One region of the Vibrio sp. Vb1554 genome, then DNA from elsewhere that is predicted to be linked to it. Evidence: riboswitches for the same ligand, from Rfam matches in the RefSeq annotation. Region 1 holds a riboswitch; the other holds the start of a gene.
What was found. A riboswitch is a leader RNA that binds a small molecule or an ion and turns the genes downstream of it on or off. The one in region 1 is predicted to bind lysine.
Positions count from the first base shown of each region.

Region 2: it holds a riboswitch for lysine, as region 1 does, so the genes downstream of both, tet(35) (tetracycline efflux Na+/H+ antiporter family transporter Tet(35)) here and lysC (lysine-sensitive aspartokinase 3) in region 1, are expected to answer to the same signal.

Region 1 is NZ_JAWPOJ010000050.1:1,013-9,698, forward strand. It holds gene R8N28_RS22785 (cation:proton antiporter) at 1-961, opposite strand, end outside; gene metH (methionine synthase) at 1,153-4,833, shown strand; gene lysC (lysine-sensitive aspartokinase 3) at 4,920-6,272, opposite strand; lysine riboswitch at 6,374-6,552, opposite strand; gene R8N28_RS22800 (pyridoxal-phosphate-dependent aminotransferase family protein) at 6,773-7,894, shown strand; gene R8N28_RS22805 (PglL family O-oligosaccharyltransferase) at 7,954-8,686, opposite strand, start outside.
Region 2 is NZ_JAWPOJ010000012.1:109,013-117,698, reverse strand. It holds gene hisC (histidinol-phosphate transaminase) at 1-729, opposite strand, end outside; gene hisD (histidinol dehydrogenase) at 748-2,040, opposite strand; gene hisG (ATP phosphoribosyltransferase) at 2,046-2,942, opposite strand; His leader region at 2,996-3,133, opposite strand; gene tet(35) (tetracycline efflux Na+/H+ antiporter family transporter Tet(35)) at 3,314-4,915, opposite strand; lysine riboswitch at 5,025-5,207, opposite strand; gene R8N28_RS12445 (H-NS family nucleoid-associated regulatory protein) at 5,790-6,197, shown strand; gene R8N28_RS12440 (inosine/guanosine kinase) at 6,325-7,629, opposite strand; gene R8N28_RS12435 (hypothetical protein) at 7,747-8,016, opposite strand; gene mnmA (tRNA 2-thiouridine(34) synthase MnmA) at 8,205-8,686, shown strand, end outside.

The DNA.
Region 1 (8,686 bases):
TCATGATCCAGTCTTCTTTGTGGAATTCAAATAGCAGCATCGACATACCGATCAGTAGGAATAACACGCCATTCAAGAATTCATCAACAAGCTCCCAAAAATGGTCAAGGTGATCTTCACTCTCTTTTGAAAAGCCAATAAAGCGTGTCCAGTTGCCAATCATAATACCGGATACAACCATTGCGAGTGGGCCTGATACATGGATGTATTCAGCAAATGCGTAACCTGCTGTTGGGACACCAATGGTAAGTAACAATTCCATTGAGTGATCATCGGTGGCACTGATCAAGTAGTGGAATAGCAAACCGAGGACGAAACCATATGCGATACCACCGATAGCTTCTTGGATGAAGAGTAAGGTGACACTACCTACAGTTGGTGCCTCAGTGCCAAATGCAATCGTAAATAGAGTGACGAAGATAACCAAACCGAAGCCATCATTGAAGAGCGATTCTCCTTCAATCTGAGTGGAGATACGTTTAGGAGCATCGAGTTTTTTCACAATAGCCAATACAGCGATTGGGTCAGTTGGCGATATTAGAGCACCAAATAGTAAGCAGTAGACCAAATCAAATTGGATGCCAATTAACTGACAAAACCCATACAGCGCAAATCCAATAAAGAACGTAGAAAACAGTGTAGCTCCAAGGGCTAAAACAGTGATCTCCCACTTCTGATCTTTAAGGTTCGGGAGTTTGATGCCTAGTCCACCAGCAAATAGTAAGAAGCCAAGAATGCCTTTGAGCAAGAAATCTTCGAAGTTAATCCTTGTGACCGTCTCCGTCGCAATTTCGGTGAGATGGAACCAGTTGTTTTGACCCGCAATTAAGATTAGAAGTGAAAGCACCATTGAACCTGCGGTAATCGCAATGGTGGTTTGCATCTTTCCTATCTTGCTGTTTACAAAAGCAATTAGCATCGCAGCTGCGGATAGAAAACATAAAGTATGATAGACCGACATAGAGCTCTCTATTTGTAACATTTTATGAATGGAATTCTCGGCTGATGCTGCTTAAATAGCAAACATTTTTTCGTGATTATTTTGTAAGTTAAGAAGGAGATAAAATAATCATTAATTCCACGTTTAGACGTCTAGACTCCTGAAGTTTGTGTGATAGGATGGAAAGATAACTAAAGGAATGAGGCTGTACTGTGGGAAGTAACGTAAGACAACAGATTGAAGCTCAATTGAAGCAACGTATTCTTTTGATTGATGGTGGTATGGGAACCATGATTCAAGGGTACAAACTTGAAGAGCAAGACTATCGAGGAACGCGCTTTGCGGATTGGCATTGTGATCTAAAAGGTAACAACGACCTGTTGGTTCTAAGTCAGCCTCAACTTATCAAGGACATTCACGCTGCATATTTAGAAGCGGGTGCAGATATTCTCGAAACCAACACGTTTAACGCAACAACCATTGCGATGGCTGACTACGAGATGGAAAGCCTAAGTGAAGAAATTAACTTTGCTGCTGCCAAGCTTGCACGTGAAGTTGCAGACGAATGGACCGCAAAAACACCCGATAAACCGCGTTATGTCGCAGGGGTTTTAGGGCCGACGAACCGCACTTGTTCTATCTCTCCTGATGTAAACGACCCTGGATATCGAAATGTTTCTTTCGACGAGTTAGTTGAGGCTTACTCTGAATCGACTCGAGCGCTGATTAAAGGTGGTTCTGATCTTATTCTTATCGAGACCATCTTCGATACGCTTAACGCTAAGGCTTGTTCATTTGCTGTTGAAAGTGTGTTTGAAGAGATGGGTATTGAGTTACCTGTGATGATCTCGGGGACTATTACTGATGCTTCCGGTAGAACATTATCCGGTCAAACCACAGAAGCGTTTTACAACTCATTACGTCATGTTAAACCGATTTCGTTTGGTTTGAACTGTGCACTTGGCCCGGATGAACTGCGTCCTTATGTTGAAGAGCTCTCGCGTATATCAGAATCTTTTGTTTCCGCTCACCCAAATGCTGGGCTTCCGAATGCATTCGGCGAATACGATTTGTCGCCAGAAGATATGGCTAAGCATGTTAAAGAGTGGGCTCAAAGTGGCTTTTTAAACTTGATTGGTGGGTGTTGTGGTACAACTCCTGAGCACATTCGCCAAATGGCACTCGCGGTTGAAAATATCGCCCCTCGTCAATTACCTGAACTTCCCGTTGCTTGTCGCTTGTCTGGCCTGGAGCCACTCGCTATTGATAAAGACTCTTTATTTATCAATGTCGGTGAGCGTACGAATGTAACCGGTTCTGCGCGTTTTAAGCGCTTAATTAAAGAAGAGCTGTACGATGAAGCGCTCGATGTGGCTCGTCAACAAGTTGAAAATGGCGCTCAAATTATCGATATCAACATGGATGAAGGCATGTTGGATGCACAAGCTTGTATGGTTCGCTTTTTAAACCTTTGTGCGTCAGAACCTGAAATCTCAAAAGTACCAATCATGGTTGACTCTTCCAAGTGGGAGGTTATTGAAGCCGGTCTTAAGTGCATCCAAGGCAAAGGCATTGTTAACTCGATCTCTCTCAAAGAAGGCAAAGAGAAATTCGTTGAACAAGCTAAGTTGATCCGCCGTTACGGTGCGGCTGTGATTGTGATGGCGTTTGATGAGATTGGGCAAGCAGATACACGTGAGCGCAAAGTAGAAATTTGTACCAACGCTTACCGAATTCTTGTTGATGAAGTGGGCTTTCCACCAGAAGACATCATTTTTGACCCCAACATTTTTGCCATTGCTACGGGGATCGAGGAGCATAATAACTACGCGGTGGATTTCATTGAAGCCGTTGGCGATATCAAACGTGATTTACCACATGCGATGATCTCGGGTGGTGTTTCTAACGTCTCATTCTCTTTCCGTGGCAATAACTATGTACGTGAAGCGATTCACGCGGTGTTCCTCTACCACTGTTTTAAAAATGGTATGGATATGGGGATTGTGAATGCGGGTCAGTTAGAAATCTACGATAACGTGCCTGAAAAATTGCGTGAGGCTGTGGAAGATGTCGTTCTTAACCGTCGTGATGACGCCACTGAGAGATTGTTAGATATCGCGGCGGAATATGCAGGCAAAGGGGTAGGTAAAGAGGAGGATGCCTCTGCACTTGAGTGGAGAACTTGGCCTGTTGAAAAGCGCTTAGAGCACGCGTTAGTGAAAGGAATAACTGAGTTCATCGTTGATGATACCGAAGAGGCTCGTGTCAACGCTTCAAAGCCATTAGAGGTGATTGAAGGCCCATTAATGGATGGGATGAACGTCGTCGGAGACTTGTTTGGTGAAGGTAAAATGTTCCTTCCTCAGGTCGTAAAATCTGCACGAGTGATGAAGCAAGCAGTCGCGCATCTGGAGCCCTACATCAATGCAGAAAAGCAGGTGGGACAAACAAACGGTAAGATTTTGCTAGCGACGGTCAAAGGTGATGTACATGATATCGGGAAAAATATCGTTGGCGTTGTATTGCAGTGCAATAACTACGAAATTATCGATCTTGGTGTCATGGTTCCTTGCGAAAAGATCTTAAAAGTAGCGCAAGAAGAGAACGTCGATATTATTGGTTTATCAGGGTTGATCACACCTTCATTAGACGAAATGGTGCATGTTGCAAAAGAGATGGAGCGTCTCGACTTTAACTTACCTCTTCTCATCGGTGGCGCAACAACGTCAAAAGCCCATACAGCAGTTAAGATTGAGAAAAATTACAAGCATCCAGTGGTTTACGTGAACAACGCCTCACGTGCAGTGGGCGTATGTACTTCTCTTCTGTCTGATGAACGTCGCCCTGAATTTGTTGAAAAACTTGAAGCTGATTACGAACGAGTACGTGCTCAACATAATCGAAAGAAACCGAGAACCAAACCAGTGACATTAGAAGCTGCTCGAGCGAATAAAGTTGCTATCGATTGGGAAGCTTATACTCCTCCAGTGCCTGTTAAGCCTGGCATTCATATCTTCGATGATTTTGATGTGGCTATATTACGTCAATACATCGATTGGACACCATTCTTTATGACTTGGTCACTTGTGGGTAAGTATCCAACAATTTTCCAACATGAAGAAGTTGGTGAAGAAGCAAAACGTTTATTCGAAGATGCCAACGAGATACTTGATCGAGTTGAGCGAGAAGGCCTGTTAAAAGCGCGCGGAATGTGTGGCTTATTCCCTGCTGCGAGCGTGGGGGACGACATTGAAGTTTATGCTGATGAAACTCGTACCGACGTTGTGAAAGTATTACGTAACTTGCGACAACAGACCGAGAAACCAAAAGGATTCAACTATTGTTTATCCGACTACATCGCACCTAAAGAGTCGGGTAAGCATGATTGGATAGGGGCATTTGCTGTCACTGGTGGTATTGGTGAACGAGAGCTTGCTGATGAATACAAAGCACAGGGAGATGATTACAACGCAATTATGATTCAAGCGGTGGCGGATCGCCTAGCCGAAGCGTTTGCTGAGTATTTGCATGAGCGTGTCCGTAAAGAAATTTGGGGTTATGCTGCGGATGAAGATTTATCTAACGATGATCTCATTCGTGAAAAATACCAAGGTATTCGCCCTGCACCAGGTTATCCAGCGTGCCCTGAGCATACTGAAAAAGGACCGCTTTGGGAGCTACTTAATGTGGAAGAGAATATTGGCATGACTCTAACCTCCAGCTATGCAATGTATCCGGGCGCGTCAGTCTCTGGTTGGTATTTCTCTCATCCTGACTCACGTTACTTTGCGATCGCACAGATCCAAGAAGATCAGCTAGAGAGTTACGCCGATCGTAAGGGGTGGGATAGGATCGAGGCTGAAAAATGGTTAGGGCCAAACATTAACGGTTAAATTGATGTTTACCTCGTCCAAATGTAACAACTATTGAAACAACAAAGGGCTGCAGATACGCAGCCCTTTGTTTTATTGAGTTGAACTTACTTCTCAAACAACTCCGTGTGGAGTTTTTGTATGGCTTGTTTCGATACCGATTCATGGAGCAAGAAGCATAAGTTGTGAGGGCTAGCGCCATAACAAATCATGCGTAGGTTAAAATCTTCTAGCGTGCCAAAAACCTGTTTCGCGTAGCCTTTACTCTCACTCATGTTGTTACCAATGAGAGCAACGAGGCATAGGTCATGTTCAACTTCTACCTTACATAACTCTTCTAACTCTTCTCGTGCAGCTTGCGGCAGCTGCGGCGCGCCACCAGATGTATCAGTTTGATCAAGTGTTAACGATACACTGATTTCAGATGTCGTGATCAAATCGACAGAGATCTTATGCTTTGCAAGGATCTCAAAGACCTTTGCTAAGAAACCGTATGCGTGGAACATATTGGCGCTGCGTAGCGTTACCATGGTTTGGTTACAACGCAAAGCTAGCGCACGGAATAACGGTGAGCTTTCGACTTGGTGGCGAATCCAAGTTCCCCCTTTTTCAGGCTCTTTCGATGACCCTACAAATACCGGAATGTCGTGGCGCAATGCAGGTACTAGCGTAGAAGGGTGAAGGATTTTAGCGCCAAAGTTAGCCATTTCTGAAGCTTCACTAAAGCTGATCTCAGGAATTGGTGAGGCTTTTGGTGCAATTCGCGGGTCTGTTGTGTAGATACCCGGAACATCAGTCCAGATTTCTAGCCCTGCCGCTTTAACGCTCTCAGCAATTAAGGCGGCGCTGTAATCGCTGCCCCCTCGACCTAATGTTGTTGTATTACCGGCTTCGTCAGATCCTATGAAGCCTTGAGTAACAACAACGGATTGTTGGCAAAGTGGTACGAGTTTATCTTGCGCAAGCGTCGAAATTGCTTCAATGTTTGGCTCCGCGCGACCAAAGTTGTCATCAGTACGCAGCACATCGCGGATATCAAAGCGCACTGCTTGAATGCCTCGCTCACACATTAACTGAGTTAGAATGTGCGTCGACATGAGTTCACCACATGCGACTAAATGATCGGTTAACTTCGCACTAGCTTGGATAGATGCAGCCTCGGCCAGGCTGGTTACGGTATCTAATATGCCATACACCTCGGCAGCAGTTTTCGTGCTGTCTTCGAGCTGAGTTAAAATGGCGTCATGAATGTTGGCCAGATTTTGCAGTAGCTCAGTACGGTGCGTTTGATCCTGAACACCGTTGGCGAGTTCTACCAATAGGTTGGTGACGCCAGAGCAAGCGCTGCTCACGACTAGGCGAGTATTTGGATTGTTTTCGATAATGGTGGCGCAACGACTCATTGCCTCATAGTTGGCAACACTGGTTCCACCGAATTTAGCTACGTTAAATGCGCTCACTGCGTTCTCCCACGACTTCCTAAAAAATTGTACATCCAATGTTTAGTGAGAAAAGGAACAGAGCAAAAAGAGAGGCATTTAGAATGCTATTTGAAAAATTTACCCTCAGAAGCCCTTCATCAGACTGCGCTGATGACAGTTGATGGGATTCAGCCCAATTCAACCGACAAGTCAAATCCTGCAACTTTGACTTACCTCGGCACTACTCCCCCTCAATGATTGGTGTTGGAATTGCGGTTCCACAAATCATCTACCTGGGTAGCGCTCCTCTTCTACATAAAGCTCAAACATTGAACGGTTTTGAGGCCTTAATGTCAATCAATATTTCAACCTTTATGGTGTTTTTTATTAACGATTTTGTGACACTGGTTTGACCTCCATACTTACGGCTAATTGCTGATAGAGGAAAAATCTATTAGGGTGGAGAACCCTACACCTGAGCCATGTTATTGAATAGAACTTTTAGAATGCTCAGGATAAAAGATAATCAAGGAGCTGACATGTCGATCCAAAGCTTTATTCCACCTCACCGTATTTTAATGGGACCTGGTCCTTCTGATATTTATCCTCAAGTGTTACAAGCACTAAGTCGTCCTACGGTAGGTCACCTTGATCCTCTGTTTATCGGTATGATGGATGAGCTCAAGCAGCTATTGAAGTATGCCTTTCAAACTGACAATGAATTCACTATTGCGGTTTCAGCCCCTGGTAGTGCAGGGATGGAAACCTGCTTTGTAAACTTGATCGAGAAAGGCGATAAAGTGATCGTTTGCCGTAACGGTGTATTTGGTGAACGCATGCGCGAAAATGTCGTCCGTGCTGGTGGTGAAGTTGTTATCGTCGATGATGAATGGGGGACGCCTGTTTCCATTGATAAAGTCGAGCAAGCACTCGAACAGCACCCAGATACAAAAATTCTTGCTTTTGTGCATGCGGAAACCTCAACTGGTACAGTCAGTGATGCTCAAGCATTGGGTAAGCTGGCGAAACAGCATAATGCATTATCTATTGTTGATGCGGTGACGTCACTTGGTGGTGTGCCGTTAAAAGTGGATGAATGGCAACTGGATGCGGTTTACTCTGGTAGTCAAAAATGTTTGTCATGTGTACCTGGGCTCTCACCAGTGACGTTTTCTCCTGCCGCGATTGAAAAGATTCAAGCAAGAACAACACCAGTACAGAGTTGGTTCCTCGATCAGAGTTTAGTTTTGGGGTATTGGAGTGGAGAAGGCAAGCGTAGTTACCATCATACGGCGCCAGTTAATAGCTTGTATGCGCTTCATGAAGCTTTATTGATACTGAAAAATGAAGGATTAGAAAACGCTTGGGCTCGTCACCAACTGATGCATGAAAAACTCAAAAATGGCTTACAAAAGTTAGGCTTTGAATTTGTTGTGGACGAAGCCCATCGGTTGCCACAATTAAATGCGATTTACGTGCCTGAAGGAGTTGATGAAGCAAAAGTTCGTGCTCACTTGCTAGAAACCTATAACCTAGAAATTGGTGCAGGCCTTGGGGCATTAGCTGGTAAAGCGTGGCGTATTGGCTTAATGGGTTACGGCGCTCGATCTGAAAACGTTGCGCTGTGCTTAAAAGCGTTAGAAGAGTCACTCACTGAATAAAATCATACAGCAATGAGATAAAGAAAAGCGAAGGTCATCCCTTCGCTTTTTGGTATTTATTACTCAGCTCCTGAAGTGGGGGCTGGTGAGGCAGATATTGCTTGAGAAGGTGGCTGGTAATTGACGTCACTGAAATCAATCTTCGGGAACAAAAACTGCGCTTCAGCTCTAATTTGCTCCGCTTTACTTGAGTCATCTAAGCCTTGGTAGGCCAAAATCAAATTATTATAAAATGCAGGGCGAGGCTTATCTTTGATGATTTTTAGCGACCAATCGATATAAGGCTGAATCAAGGTTGCGTCTTGTTGGTACAGCCCAAGGTTTAAAAACGTGCTATAGACATCCCAATCAAACCTGTCTTTCCAAACTACAGGGTTACTGACTTGATTCAGAATATCAGGGTTAGTTGGTCTAGTGGTCTCAAACTTCGTCAATACATAATTCGTATGTAATGCGCTTACCATGTAAAACGTAAACGCAACGGGAAGTACCAAACTAAAAACACGCAGCAAGCTTTTGGTTACATTACTAAAGCCGACTTGTCGATAACGAGAGACGCGCTGATCGACCCAGTACAGTAGGATAACGAAGATCAACCAATGCACGAGAGAGTGGTAGAAAGGGTATTCCAGTTGTGAGTGCAATACGATAGGTATAAACAAGGCCAGCAACGCAAGACGAGTTCCGCGTTTGGCTTGATAGATTCGATACAGTACCAGTGCCATCGCTAAGAAGATGCCGAGTATTGGCAGCAAGCCACCTTCTACTCCCCAGTAAAGCAGCTCGTTATGC
Region 2 (8,686 bases), on a different contig from region 1:
TGGAACTGGGACTGGGTAAGGTGCGATAACTTTAAGAAGTACATTAATAAGCTCTTCGTTCGCAAGCGTAAATCCACAACGCAGACCTGCAAGCGCAAAAGCTTTCGACAGAGTACGCAGAATCGCAAGATTCGGGTATTGCGCCAGTAGGTCTACCGTTGACGCTTCTGGACAAAAATCGATGTACGCTTCATCCATCACCACGATTGCACGGTCTTTTGTCATCTCAAGCAGAGACACAATGTCCTCACGCTTAACCAAGTTACCCGTTGGGTTGTTTGGCGAACATACAAAAACCAGTTTCACGTTATCCAGATTAGCTTCGATGCCTGCAAGGTCTAGTTGCCAATCTGACGTTAGCGGCACGGTTTTGCGCTCTACACCGATGGTTTCTGCACTGATGGCGTACATACCGTAAGTTGGTGGGCAGTAAAGAATCGCATCTTCACCCGGCTCACAGAATGCACGAATTAATAACTCAATACCTTCGTCTGCGCCGCGAGAAGTCAGTGTTTGTTCTGGTTTAACACCCGCATACGCTGCGTAAGCGGAAATCAGTTCTTTCGGTTGGCATTCGCTGTAACGATTAAGACGAGCAAAGTCTGTTTTGTATTCATTGTTAAATGGTGATTCGTTGGCATTTAGCCATACGTCACCCGTACCACCGATTCGGCGAGCCGACATATAAGGGGTAAGCTGTTGGACTTGTTTACGCGCTAGCTTTTCCATCTCATTACTCTCTTATTCTTACTTACTTGCTAATTTTTCTACGCGGATAGTAACAGCACGTTTGTGAGCGTCCAGACCTTCCGCTTCAGCCATCGTGACTACCGTTGGTGCAAGGTTCTTTAAACCATCAGCAGAAAGCTCCTGAACCGTCATTCGTTTAGAGAAATCCGCCAAACCTAAGCTTGAATAAGTACGTGTGTAACCGTAAGTAGGAAGGACGTGGTTAGTCCCCGACGCGTAATCTCCCGCAGATTCAGGCGACCAATCCCCAAGGAAGATAGAGCCTGCATTATCAAGTAGAGGTAGAAGCTCACGAGGGTTCTTAGTCTGAACAATCAAGTGCTCAGGACCGTAGTAATTGGAAATAGAAACTGACTGCGTCATCGACTCGGAAATAATGATCAAGCTTGATGCCAGAGCCTTTTCTGCGATGTCTGCACGAGATAGCTCCTTAAGCTGACGTTGAACCGCATCCGTCACTTGATCAGCAATCACAGGAGAAGGAGTCACCAATACCACTTGAGAATCAGGACCGTGTTCTGCTTGGCTCAAAAGATCCGCAGCGATAAAGTCTGCATCTGCGGTTTCATCGGCAATCACAAGAACTTCTGATGGCCCTGCTGGCATATCAATCGCAGCACCGCGGAAATCATTGCTAACCTGTCGTTTTGCTTCGGTCACGTAAGCGTTGCCCGGACCAAAGATCTTATCTACTTTCGATACAGTCTCGGTGCCATAAGCCATTGCAGCAACTGCTTGGCCACCACCGACGTTGTACACTTCATCAATGCCACACAGCTTCGCGACATAAAGGATCTCATCAGCGATTGGCGGTGGAGAACAAAGAACGACTTTACGACAACCTGCAATTTTTGCAGGAACGCCGAGCATCAAAACAGTCGATGGCAAAGGCGCACTTCCACCAGGAATGTACAAACCCACTTTTTGAATTGGACGTGTTACTTGTTCACAAAGAACACCTGGCTGCGTTTCCACCTTGATCGGTTGCGGCTTTTGCGCTTTGTGGAACTTAGAAATATTGGCGTAAGCTTGCTCTAGTGCGCTCTTCATTGACTCTGACAAACGCTCTGACGCTGCCTTAATTTCCTGAGAAGAAACACGAATGGATTCAGGCTTAACACGGTCAAACTTTTCTGTCAGCTCAATAAGAGCAGAGTCACCTTCTTCTCGAACTTTAGCAATAACTTCGGCCACAGCAGTGGTGATATTGGCACCTTCTGCAATAGCAGGGCGCTCCAAAATAGAGTCTTGCTGATTCTCACTTAATGATTGCCAAACGACTGTTCTCATGATGCTTACTCCATCATTTTTTCAATTGGTAGAACGAGAATTGAACTTGCGCCCAACTCTTTCAGCTGTTCCATTGTTTCCCAGAATAGGTTTTCAGAACTCACTAAGTGAACAGCCATTTTCTGCTTATCTGCAGAAAGAGGAAGAACAGTTGGGTCTTCAGCACCTGGCAGTAGTGCTTTAATTTGATCTAACTTCTCTGCTGGGGCGTGAAGCATAATGTACTTAGATTCTTTCGCTTGCTGCACGCCTTGCATGCGAGTTAACAGCTTTTCGATTAGCGCCACTTTGTCTGCGTCGAACTCACCTGTGCGTTGAATCAATGTCGCTTTTGATTTGAAGATAATTTCAGCTTCTTTAAGGCCGTTCGCTTCCAGTGTTGCACCTGTAGAAACCAAATCAGCGATAGCATCAGCGAGACCCGCGCGAGGCGCAACTTCTACAGAGCCTGTCAGCATACATGTAGAGAATGGAACGCCGGCTTCATCCATGTACGCTTTTAGAAGTTGAGGATACGTTGTAGCAATACGCTTGCCAGCTAAGTCTTGTGGACCGTTGTACTCTTCGTCCTTGTCGATTGCGATAGATAAACGACAGCCACCAAAATCAAGTCGACGAAGCTGAACAAACTCGCAGGGTTCACCTAATGCTTTGCGGTCAAGGCGAACTTCTTCTAGTTCATTTTCGCCAATAAAGCCAAGGTCAACCACGCCATCCATAATTAAACCTGGGATGTCGTCGTCACGAACCAAGAGTAAATCAATTGGCATATTTTCAGAATGGACAACTAAACGCTCGCCCATTACGTTGAACTTTACGCCGCACTGTTTTAGTAGAGCTTGACTCTCTTTGCTAAGACGACCTTTTTTCTGAATTGCGATTCTTAAACGTTGTGTTTGCATTGCTTTGTCCCTATGCAAGATTTTGATATCTAAGTATTTTTCAAACTAATAAAACTAAAAAACCCTCGGGAGATTGAAGCCTCCCGAGGGTTTAAAATCTGCTTTTACTTTGATTTTACCTCCGGGAGTTTCCTGCCTCCCGGGTATGCGTACATCGCCCGAAAGACTAGATTGGGTGATGATGGTGATGAATGTTCATTACAAAATTACGCATACTTATTTCAAGGCTCTTCTCATTTGCTTTGTTACCAACCACACTAACCAAGCTGATTACTTTTTTCAACCCTTAATTTTAAAAAAATTCGAATTGTATAATACAAATAAAAAAGGAGGCCGAAGCCTCCTACAATTTCACCTTTTAAATCAGTGAATTACGCACTCTGGCAAGACGCTATTTTAGACTTTGAAAGCCATGACAAAATAGCGCAAACGATAACGAATGTTATCGACGCTGCAATAAACGAAAACGCAATTGAAGCAGTCATACCAAGGGCAATAAAGCCCACGCATGAAACAAGCGCGACTGATAATGCATAAGGTAGCTGTGTTGATACGTGATCAATGTGGTTACAACGTGCACCCGTCGATGACAAGATAGTCGTATCTGAGATTGGTGAACAATGGTCACCGAATACCGCACCAGCTAAAACCGCACTCAGCATCGGTAGCATTAGCGCTACGTCTGTTGCGCCAGCCATGTCACCCGCGATTGGTAGCATAATGCCGAACGTACCCCATGAAGTACCTGTTGAGAACGCCATTAGGCCAGACAACAAGAATAGGATAACTGGTAGCCAGTGTGGGTTAATGTTGCCCTGCGCCATTGTCGAAAGGTAAGTACCAGTCTTCATATCACCGATAACAGAACCAATGGTCCAGGCAAATACTAAGATTAGAATCGCACCAAACATAGACTTAGCACCAATCCAAAGTGTACGTGCGATCTCAGCCATTGGTAGACCTTGCTTCACAACAGTAAACAGTGCAACAGCTAAGCCAAGCAAGCTACCGTAGATTAGTGATGTACCTACATCTGTATTTTCAAAAGCACCAAGAAGCGCAAACTCCTTACCATCAGCAGCCAATGCTTGGCCACCCGTGTAAAGCATTGAAGCGATAGTCGCGATAATCAGCGTTACGATAGGAAGTATCAAATCTGACACTTTACCCTTTTCACTTTCACGGATATCTAGCTCTTCGTTTAGGTCATGCGCTTCTTGCGAGTCATTTTCTTTGTCTTTATCAAAGCCACGACCTTGCGATGCAGAGATTTCATGCTCACGCATTTTACCAATATCAAGACCAAACCACGCAACAGCGAACACCATTAGCAGCGCAAAAACGGCGTAGAAGTTCATTGGGATAAGACGAACATATGCGCCAAGAGCCGAATACTCTGTGATCCCATGTGAGACTAAGATCCCGCCAATAATAGTAATAATGTAAGCACCCCAGCTAGAAGCAGGCATAATTACACACATTGGAGCGGCGGTTGAGTCTAGAATGTACGCAAGCTTAGCGCGAGACACATAAAAGCGATCGGTTACTGGGCGAGAGATCGCACCAACAGCAAGGCTATTAAAGTAATCATCGACAAAAATGAATACGCCTAAAAAGGCGGCAAGAAGTTTGGAGCCGCGTTTACTCTTCACTCGAGATTGTGCCCATTCAGCAAAAGCACGAGTACCGCCAGATAGCGTTAATAAAGCTGTTGTCATACCTAATAAGATTAGGAAACCAACAATGCTCATGTTCCAAGTGTTAATTCCACCATCTTCAATAAAGACAGAAGAAACTTGAGAACTGACGTAACCTGCGGTGTCGCTGATAGACCAGCTATTAAGTAGCACCGCACCTAGCACGATACCTACACCCAAGGAAACTAATACACGTCGAGTCAAAATCGCCAAAGTCAAAGCGACAATAGGTGGCAATAATGAAACAGGAGAACTAGAAAAATCTATTAAATTCATGATCTTCAAAAACCAAAGTTTGGCTAGAGATCTACTGCAGACAAGTCACGTAGCATACGATACGTGCTCATGTTGAACTTAGCGACAGGGAAGCGAACACTCCACCCAACCCTACAGTAGCGCTCCATAGTTTAATGTGAATATATACTATGGCAGTGTTGTTCCTTTCAGATACAACCCCAGCAAGTAACTTTGATGAGTTACTTACTTCGGCAATCTTCGCCTTCCACTATTATTCATTGGCATCACCCCAATAATAGCTACTCTTCGAGACCGCGCCTCTACGGCAACAACAAACAATTAACCACTAACTGTACAAATTAACAACAAATTGTCTGCAATATTGCATCAGGTGGCAGCCATTGTACTTATGATGAGAGTCAATGCAACACATCAAACTAAATTAAACAAATAAATAATGACTGAGATAATTTATAAACCTTGCCTACTTCCATAAGTTTTGTGCAACTGAAATCACATCAATCATGTTATTTATGAAACATTATTACTACCTTAGAAATATCATGGTTTATCTTATATCAATAAATTAAGGATATATGACACAGCATTAAAGATGGATGCTTCATATTTTTAAGTAATAACTCAAATTTTTTTATAAAAAACCAAGCTATCACTCTCTCTATACAATAATGATTGTTGATTTTAGTTCTCATCTAATAATGATTTATTTCGAGTGTAATAATATTAATTGCTTTAAAAAATAGTCAAATTTAAACAAAATCTTGATTTAGCATTTGCACATAAGGAAAAGATAAAGTTAAATATAAGGACTCTTTGTTTATTTATAGATTGGCATTATTTAATCGTAACGATAAAAAGTGCCCAACACATTAACCTTTTAATAGGAATCGTTATGTCAGAGCTGACTAAAACCCTTCTAAATATCCGTAGCCTTCGTGCATTTTCTCGTGAGCTGACTCTAGAACAATTGGAAGAAGCTCTAGATAAACTCACTACTGTCGTAGATGAGCGTCGTGAAGCAGAAGAAGCAGAACGCGCAGCACAAGCAGAGCAAGAAGCTAAGCTTGCAGAGATTGCTGAGAAAATCGCTCAAGACGGTATTGACGTAGAAGCACTTATTACTGCGCTATCTGGCGAAACTAAGACGAAAGGCAAAGCGAAGCGCGCACCTCGCCCTGCTAAATACAAATACACAGATTCAAACGGTAATGAGAAAACTTGGACTGGCCAAGGTCGTACACCTTCGGCGATTCAAGAGCAACTTGATGCAGGTAAATCTCTGGATGAGTTCCTAATCTAGATCCGTGCTATTTTTAAAAGGCTCCCATAGGGAGCCTTTTTTATTTAAACCATTACAAATAAAAAAGGCACATTTCTTAATGTGCCTTTTACTTTAGTTACAGAATAGTTAATTAAACCGCTTCGTATTAACGTTCCCAGTATGCTTCTTCTAGGCTATCTTCTCGCTCAGGAAGTCCGCGCGACAATCGTGGTGAATGTTGCACGAGAACTTCGTAGCTAGCACGGTTTGCGTATTTGCAGACTTGAGAAAAAGAAGAGTAAGTTAAATACTCGTTACTGTGCTTGCTTGAATTAGGCACATTTTCTTTATGGTATTTATTTGCTGCCATATCATGAAGAACAGCAGATAACGCAGCATCACCTGCGCCATTTGTATTCTTAATTTTTTCTGGGCCACCCATATATGGCGAGATATGCGAGTACACTTTTATTGGCGTCTCGCATGAGTCTTTTTTCGCCGGACGACTGAATTCATAACGATTAAATTCAGCAATTGACCCTGGAAGTAATGGCAAAGAAGTTTCGCGCTTCGCGCTATCCTCCGTATACCCAGCCATAAATAGACCTACAGGACCCGCCGTGCACAATACTAGATCAGCCCACTCCAATGTTTTATCAGACGCAGCAAGTGGATCAGATTCCCCCGTCAGTGCTTCTGCTTCATCTTCATTCATCGCAACGACTGAAACGTTATCTCGAATGAATTCTTGCCAATATTTAGGGTCATCTTGAATAACAAACTTTGTGCCTAAAGTCAGAACAACAGGCACATCATTCTTTTTCGCGTACTCAATTGCTTTCATTGTTGCTTCCGGCATTGGGTCGCCGTCTTTGCAACGTACTAGATATGACGTCAGTACAAGTGCTGATGCATTTTTAAAGATTTTCTCTGGAATGCTATCAGGATGGAGTTGGTTCATTTGCCCTTCGCTGATAGCAAAAGTACGTTCACCGTCTTCTGTGATAAGAGCAAAACAACGGCCAATTGCACCATCTACACCTTGTAGGTAGTTCAAGTCCATGCGGCTTGATGTATTACAAAGATAACGGTAACCGTAGCTGCCAATCTTAATATCCTGGCTCATCACTCCAAGTAGTGTGGAGCGGTCATCCGCTAGCACGGAGTAGTTATGTAGCGTGTTACCAATTGTACCGCCCGCATACTCATTGGTAATCAAGTTCTCTTCTTTCAGTTGCTGGTATAACTCTTCTGCTCTTTCGTCATCGATAACCAGAGAGTGACCTTTACTCAGACCGTACTTTTCAATCACATCCGTTGTAACTTTTGCTTCAATATCAACCAAGGTTTGGTCAATACCAATGATGTGAGTGCGCGTCATCTTCTTGCTTTCTTGTGCTTGGCTCACCAGCGGGTCACGAGCATGAACAGGAAAATAGTGCTTCGATTTGCGTTGTCCAGGAAATTTCATATTGTCAGTCTGAGTAAGGGGATGAAAAGGAGAGCGGATTCTATACCGCTAATAATAAAGCAGCAATAAAAGCGATTATAGCAAACGTTTGCTGACTACTTTTTTCTTTTAGGTGGCTTATTCACCTTCCATAAAGCTGAGATCTGGTAGTTGCTCAAGGTGCTCGCTATAACGCTTTAGGTTGAACTCACCCTCATTCTTCATTACATCAAAAATCTCAATTGACATCGCACATGCCATCATCGCAACCGCATCTTCACGTGGTGTGCCAGTCATCATTAAACGCATAAGGGTTTCTTTTACTTTAAGCGGGTTACCATCTTCGAGCTGATTTTCAACAATTTCAATCAACTCACTTTCTTGCATAAATTGGTTTTCTTCTGTCATTTGATGTTTCCTCTTGGATTTTGGCCAACTATGCCATATATACCTCTTCTATACTTGCGAAATTACTCGTTCGAATCTTTGTTGAAGAAAAATCCAGCGAAACGAATTGTGATTTCGATCTCGGATCTGTCACCGGTCTGTGGATTCTGATAGAATCTGCATCCCGTTTATTTAAGTGGTGTTTAGTAATGTCTGATAACAGCCAAAAGAAAGTCATCGTCGGTATGTCCGGCGGCGTTGATTCATCTGTTTCCGCGTATCTTCTAAAGCAGCAAGGCTACCAAGTAGAAGGCCTTTTCATGAAGAACTGGGAAGAAGATGACAACGAAGAATATTGTACAGCGGCAGAAGATCTTGCTGACGCTCAGGCAGTATGTGACAAGCTAGGCATCCACCTACACACTATCAACTTTGCTGCCGAATACTGGGATAACGTATTTGAGTACTTCCTTGCTGAATACAAAGCGGGCCGTACTCCGAACCCTGACATTCTTTGTAACAAAGAAATCAAGTTCAAAGCATTCCTAGAATTCGCTGATGAAGTACTTGATGCTGATTACATTGCAATGGGCCACTATGTGCGTCGCTCTTTCCCAGAAAACGGTGAAAAAACACAAATGTTACGTGGTCTAGATGGCAACAAAGATCAAAGCTACTTCCTGTACACATT